Regions from separate parts of the Nonomuraea sp. CA-218870 genome, predicted to be linked through region 2. Evidence: predicted binding sites of a transcription regulator. Region 2 holds the regulator's gene; each other region holds the start of a gene.
The links. The regulator LexA, encoded in region 2, represses DNA repair genes until DNA is damaged. The targets are predictions, from matches to a motif close to TCGAACANNTGTTCGA.
Positions count from the first base shown of each region.

Region 1: the regulator LexA is predicted to act here: its motif matches at 755-770, upstream of ACQEUU_RS16400 (SAV_6107 family HEPN domain-containing protein).
Region 3: the regulator LexA is predicted to act here: its motif matches at 989-1,004, upstream of ACQEUU_RS25760 (alpha-ketoglutarate-dependent dioxygenase AlkB).

Region 1 is NZ_JBNJMN010000001.1:3,381,843-3,384,101, forward strand. It holds gene ACQEUU_RS16390 (class I SAM-dependent methyltransferase) at 1-6, opposite strand, end outside; gene ACQEUU_RS16395 (SdpI family protein) at 177-605, opposite strand; gene ACQEUU_RS16400 (SAV_6107 family HEPN domain-containing protein) at 1,037-1,483, shown strand; gene bldD (transcriptional regulator BldD) at 1,943-2,259, opposite strand, start outside.
Region 2 is NZ_JBNJMN010000003.1:226,019-228,277, reverse strand. It holds gene lexA (transcriptional repressor LexA) at 1,042-1,749, shown strand; gene ACQEUU_RS36025 (DoxX family protein) at 2,182-2,259, shown strand, end outside.
Region 3 is NZ_JBNJMN010000001.1:5,356,382-5,358,640, forward strand. It holds gene ACQEUU_RS25755 (WD40/YVTN/BNR-like repeat-containing protein) at 1-332, shown strand, start outside; gene ACQEUU_RS25760 (alpha-ketoglutarate-dependent dioxygenase AlkB) at 336-965, opposite strand; gene ACQEUU_RS25765 (VOC family protein) at 1,113-1,871, shown strand; gene ACQEUU_RS25770 (MFS transporter) at 1,911-2,259, shown strand, end outside.

The sequences.
Region 1 (2,259 bases), on a different contig from region 2:
CGGCACCGGCCTGGCCAGCCACCCGAACGACCCGTGCCTCCTCCGTGCCGGTGAGCCTCCCCGGAACCGTCCCGGGCCGCCGGCGCCCCAGGCGGCCGGCGCCCGTCTCCAGGGGAGCGACGGACGCGTCGGATCCCGCCCGCGTAAGGGCGCCGGGGCCGCGTCCGCCCGGCCGTTCATCCGGGCCGGCCGGAGAGTTCGCGCTCGACCCGGGCGGCCACCCGGTCGGCCCGCCGCCCGATCAGCGTCAGCCCGCCCATGAGAAGCCCGCCCACGAGAAGCCCGCCCACGAGAAGCCCGCCCACGAGAAGCCCGGCCTGCGCCGCGACCACCGCCGGTTGGGCGCCTTCCGGCAGCCCCAGGGCGAGCGCCGCGCCCGCGCAGACCACGAGCACCCCGCCGATGGCGCCGGCCGGTCTCCGCATCGGCGCCCTGGCCCAGGCGTGCGCCGCGTCCCAGGCCTCGCGCGAGGCGAGCGTCTCGCGTGTGCGCGTCCCGGCCAGGCCGTTGCGGCCGTCGACGGCGCCGGACTCGTCGTGGAAGGGGATGAGGAGGAGCGGCAGCACCGGGGCGGTGAGGATCGCGCTCATCAGGATCGGCCCCATGCCCGCCATCGTAGCCACGGCCGCCGATCATGGGAACGCCGCGCGACACGCCGGTGCGGGACCCGCCGGAGCCGCGAAGGCCCAGCCTGGCGCGTCCGCGTCATGGTCATCGAACCTGTGTTCGTGGAACAGGTTGACACCGAACGTGATCGAAATTATGTTCGACCATGTGACGTGAGGCTCGCGGCTCACGTCGAAGGACCTGGTCGCGGGCCACGCGCTTCCCCCAAGCGCCGACCCGCGGTCAGGCTCCGAGGGCGAAGGACGCGTCCTCGTCGTCGGCGGAGACGAGCGGGCGCGTCCTGGCCGGACGGGGAGAGGGGAAGCTCCTCGTCCGGCCTGCCCGGCGGAAATGTCGGTGGGGTCTGCGATCGTTGGCCCTACTGGTGGAAACGCCGGGAGTCGCCCACGACTCTCAGGAGGTGAGCAAGATGGCACCACGGCCCAGAGAAACGCCCGGGCCCCGGCTGTCGCCTGCGGCTCGGGCACACCTGACGGATTCACGTTCCTGCCTGGCGGAGGCCGCGACGGCTCGCAGTCCGGCGTCGCGCTACGTGTCGGCCCACCTGGCCGCCCTGCGCGCCGCGGCGGCGATCCTGGCCGTCCGTCCGCAGCCCACGCAGGGTCGCAGGCGCCGCCTGCGCAGCGCATGGGAGCTGCTGCCCGAGGCCGAGCCCTCACTCGCCGAGTGGGCGGCCTACTTCGCGGCCAGTGCGGCCAAGCGCGCCGCCGCCGAGGCCGGTATGGTCCGCGGCGTCACCGCCGCGGACGCCGACGAGCTCATGGCGGAGGCCGAGACCTTCGTCTGCACGATCGAGAGCATGCTGGGCGTCCCTTCCCAGCCCCAGCTGCCCGTGGACGTGCCCCTGGCGGGATGACATCCCATCCATCCCCCACGAGCGCCCCGGTCTCCCCCGCGCCCCCGATCTCACAGGAGGAGACGTAAGGGGCCAGGCGCCGGCCGCCGCGGCGGTCACCGCGCCGATGGGATGCCCGCCGCTCTTCACGTCAGGCGGATGAGCCTCTCTCACCGCCGATCGCCGGTCCCGCACGGCCTCACACCGGTCCGGCCGCACCCGATCCGACGCCGATCGCCTGTCTCGCCGGTCCTCGCAGCGCGAGCCTTCCTTGGGTTGACGGTGTCGCTCGCGAGTCAGGGGTGAGTGAGGGGTTGCTTGAATTATCAAAGACCGGTTTTCCGGTATAAGTCCCCGCGCGGCTTTTGGGCCCTCAGGTGAAATGTCTGATGTGGGGGAGTTTCGGGGTTCTGTCAGAAGCAAGCGAGGGGCGCGCCCCCATGGGCGCGCCCCTCGTCGGTGCGGTGCGGGGAACCGAGGTCAGAAGGTCTCGACGGCCCGGCGGGCCTCGGCGTCGAGGACGCCCCAGCTGATCAGCTCCTCGGTGAGCTCACTCGGCGACTTGTCGTAGATCACGGCCAGGGAGCGGAGGTCCTCCTGGCGGATCGACAGCACCTTGCCGTTGTAGTCGCCCCGCTGGCTCTGGATCGTGGCGGCGTAACGGGCCAGCGCACCCGCCTTCTCCTTCGGCAGCGCGGCCAGCCGCTCCAGGTCGATCACAAGCTTGGGCGTCGGCCCGAGCGGGCTCGGCGCGGCGCCGCCGGGCAGCAGCTCGGAGACGGGCACCCCGTAGAAGT
Region 2 (2,259 bases):
CGTCGTCGGTCAGGCGCCTTCCCCGTGCGCCCGGTCCGCGACGCCGTCCGGCCGTCTCGCTGGAATCGGGGCCGCGCCCGTAACCGCCGCCCCTGATGATCTGGCCGACGGCGGGCCGGCCCTCTCCCGTACGGACCGGGCCTCCGTCGCTCCTCCCCCACCTCGCAGGGCCTGAGACCGGCTCGGCGTCGGAGGAAAGGCGGGACGGGGGGACGAGATAGAGGTTCGGGCGCTCACCGGCGGCCGCCCGCCGCGCCCGGGGGCCGCCGGTTTGCTCCCTGCCCGCCCGCGCCCCGGAACCCCGCCCCCTGGATCGGCCCTCACCAGACCCCGGAACACGACCGCCCTCAGCGGAGCGCGGCAGAGATCCCCCCTCGGCAGAGTCCGGAGAGGTCTGACCCTCAGCAGGCCGAGGAACACGGCGATCCCGGACAGAACGCGGAAGGGCAGGCATCTCCACGACCCTTTGGAGATCGCAGCCCTCCGCAGAGCGCGGGTCAGGGCGGCCCTCAGCAGAAAGGGGGAAAGCGCGCTCCCCGGAGGGACCCGAAAGAGCGCCGCTCTCAGCAGGACGCGGGAGGGCGCGGCCTTCGGAGGGGTCCGACGGAGGGCGGGCTTCGGCTGGTTTCGAAAGGGGAGCGTCGCGAAGGGGCGGCGGGAGGGGGCGGTCCTGATCGGACGGGACGGGCGGGCGCGGGTGGTCGTGGCCGGATGTGGACGCGCGGCCAGGCTTCCCTGCGGCGTCGGCGATGGGCGCGAGCCGTCTGTCGTCGCCGGTCAGGCCGGTCATCCTGGTCGTTCGCATGATGGACCTCCCGCCGTCATGGCCCCCGGAAACGGCCTATAAAGATCGGCAAATCGAACACGGTGTCGATCGAACTCCCGTACGATGTTGTACACCACACGGCCGTCAATTTCGAGGAAGACTCGAACAATTGTTTGAAGATGATCTTCAACAGCGATACGGTCGCTGTGTGCGACACCGGGACCACAGACCGGGAGGGGCGCCGTGAGGCGAGCCGCCGGGCGAGGAGGAGAGGCATGAGCGAGCGGGATGACGCCAATGGGGTCAGTGACCTCGCGGTGCGGAGGCGTGACGCGCTGGGGCTGACGCCCCGGCAACGCAAGATCCTCGAGGTGATCCGCGATTCTGTGCAACAGCGCGGCTATCCGCCCTCGATGCGCGAGATCGGCGAGGCCGTCCAGCTGACCAGCACGTCGAGCGTGTCACATCAGTTGACGGCCCTGCAGCGCAAGGGTTATTTGAGGCGCGACCCGCATCGCCCGCGCGCGTTGGAGGTTCGCCTGCCGGGTGAGCCGGTCCTGTGGGTGGATCCCGACGGGAGTGACGAGGAGGCGCCGGTCAACCGGCCCACCGCCGCCTACGTCCCGCTGGTCGGCCGCATCGCCGCCGGTGGCCCGATCCTCGCCGAGGAGAGCGTCGAGGACGTCTTCGCGCTCCCCAAGCAGTTGGTCGGCGAGGGCACGCTCTTCCTCCTGCAGGTCACCGGTGACTCGATGATCGACGCCGCCATCGCCGACGGTGACTGGGTCGTGGTCCGCCAGCAGCCCGTCGCCGAGAGCGGCGACATCGTGGCCGCGATGATCGAGGGCGAGGCGACGGTCAAGACCTTCAAGCGCAAGGACGGCCATGTCTGGCTGGTGCCGCACAACGACAACTACGAGCCCATCCCGGGTGACGAGGCCAGCGTCCTGGGCAAGGTCGTGGCGGTCCTGCGCCGCCTCTGACCCTGCCGCTCCTCCCGGCGGCGCTGACCTCATCGCCTTTCCAGAGGCCCTGGTCGCCGCCTCGCACGGGCGTTCCGGACTCGCCACGTAAGTCGGCTCCGCGCGGTGCGGCCCCTCGCCGCACCGCGCCTCCCGCACCGACCGCCCCTCCCCACCCGCTCGCACCGCCTTCTGGCTCTGGCCGCCCCTCCACACCGTTCCCGGCCATGTCGCCGCTCCTCCTCGCCGGGCGGAGTCTCCGGCTGAAGGTCACCGGACCTCGCCGATGGCCGTCGATCTTCCGATGTGAGCCCTGGGGCCCGGGTTTCTCCGCACCCCACCGGCCACTCTTCGTCTCATACGCCACCGTTCCGGCACAAGTGCACCTAACTCCCCTGTGTCCGGTATCCAGGCGCATGTCGGCGGGCGATCGGAGTCCGTAGCGTCGGCGGCATGGAGATGATCGAGACGAGATCCAGCACCGGGCGGTGGCTGGCCGGGGCCGGGTTGTGGGTGTTGCAGGTGGTCGCG
Region 3 (2,259 bases), on a different contig from region 2:
GCGACGGGCGGCACGGCATCGCGGTGGGCGGCGACTTCCAGCCGGGCCTGCCGTCGCCGGACGCGGCCGCCGTCACCCGCGACGGCGGAGCAACCTGGCAGCCGTCGGCGACCCCGCCGCCCGCCTACCGGTCGGGGGTGACGTGGCTGCCGCACCTGCCGTTCGCGGCGATCGCGGTGGGGCCGACCGGGAGCGACGTCACCTACGACGGCGGGCGGACCTGGCGGACGTTCGACCCGGGGTCCTTCGACACGGTGGCCTGCACCCGGGACCTGTCATGCTGGGCCGCGGGCGAGCAGGGCCGCGTCGCCAGGCTCACCGTGCGCCGGTGACCTTCAGCGGACGCCGCGCGGACGGAACTGCACGCTGATGCGCGGGCCCGCCGGACGGGTGGTCTTGGGGACGGCGTGCTCCCAGGTGCGCTGGCAACTGCCGCCCATCACGACGAGGTCGCCGTGGCCCAGGTCGTAGCGGAGTGACGGGCCGCCGCCGCGTGGGCGCAGCAGCAGCGGCCGGGCGTGGCCGACGGACAGGATGGCCACCATCGTGTCCTGGTCGGCGCCCCGGCCGATGGTGTCGCCGTGCCAGGCCACGCTGTCGCGGCCGTCACGGTAGTAGCACAGGCCGGCGGTGGCGAACGGCTCGCCCAGCTCGTCGCGGTAGTGCTCGTCGAGGGCCCGCCCGGCCTCGGCGAGCACCGGGTGGGGCAGCGTCTCGCCCTCCTCGTAGAACTTGAGCAGCCGGGGGACGTCGACGACGCGGTCGTACATCCTGCGGCGCTCGGCCCGCCACGGCACCGACTCCGCCAGCCGCTCGAACAGCTCGTCGGCTCCCGACAGCCAGCCCGGCCGCACGTCCAGCCACGCGCCCCGGCCGAGGACCGTGCGGCGGACCGTCGAGCCGAGCGGCCCGACGGCGAGCTCCTCGTCCAGGCCGAACAGGGACGCTTGGTAGACAGCCGCCATACGGCCGATCCTACGTCATCGTCTCAAACACGTTTTCGACTGTGCCGGTTCTCCGTGGCTGGGCAGGGAGAGGAACGAGACAGGAAACGGGTGGCGTCGCCTCGGGCCGCAGCGGGTCGCGCCACCGCGGCCCACTGAGGACACATCATGCTCACCACTCAGTTCCTGCCGGGCAGCCCGTGCTGGGTCGACCTCGGCAGCTCCGACCTGGAGGCGTCCGCGAGCTTCTACAGCGGCCTGTTCGGCTGGCGGTTCGAGCCGGCCATGGAGGGATACGGCCTGTGGCAGATCGGCGGCGACACCGTGGCGGCGGTCGGCACGGTGATGGAGGAGGGCGCCGGCCCGACCTGGATGATCTACTTCCAGACGCTCGACTGCGATGAGACCGTCAAGGCCGTCGAGCTGGCCGGCGGCACGGTGCGGTCCCGGCCCTTCGACATCGAGGGGCAGGGGCGGATGGCGCAGCTCACCGACCCGGCGGGGGCCGAGTTCGCGCTCTGGCAGCCGGGCGGCACGCACGGCCTCGACCTGGTGAACGCGCCGGGGTCGCTCGCGTGGGCCGAGCTGTACACGCCGGACCTCGACGACGCCCGCGCCTTCTACCGGTCGGTGTTCGGCTGGCGGTTCACGGACATGGACATGGGGGACTTCACTTATCCGGTCGCCTACCCGGCCGACGGCGACGCCGAGTTGTCGATGGCGGGGCTGGCCCGGCTGAAGTCGGGCGGCCCGGCGCACTGGGGACCGTATTTCGAGGTGCCCGACTGCGACACGGTGGTGGCCATGTGCCAGGAGCTCGGCGGCACGGCGCGCGGGCCGGTGGAGACGGTGCAGGGGGTCGGCCGGATGGCCTTCCTGTCCGACCCGCACGGGGCGCGGTTCGCGGTGATCACCAGTACGACCTGAGCATCGTACGGGGTGCCCGGGGCGTGTAACGTCTTCCGGGTGCTGACCCGTTACATGATCGGTGCTCTCGCCTCCCGCACCGGGGATGAGATGTCCGGGCCCGCGCTGCTGGTCGCCGGGGTGGCCGTGACCGGGTCGCCGGTGCTGGCCTCGGCGCTGCTGGCGGGGCTGACCGCGTCGGCGGCGGTCGGGGGGCCGCTGCTGGGCGTGCTGCTCGACCGGACGCGGCGGCCGGGCCGGGTGCTGGGCTGGTGCCTGGCCGGGTACGGGGCGGGGCTGCTCGTCGTGCTCGCCGGGCTGGGCCGGGTGCCGGACGCGGTGCTGATCGGGGTGGCGGTGCTGACCGGGCTGCTCGGGCCGTCGCTGAACGGCGGGTGGACCGCGCAGC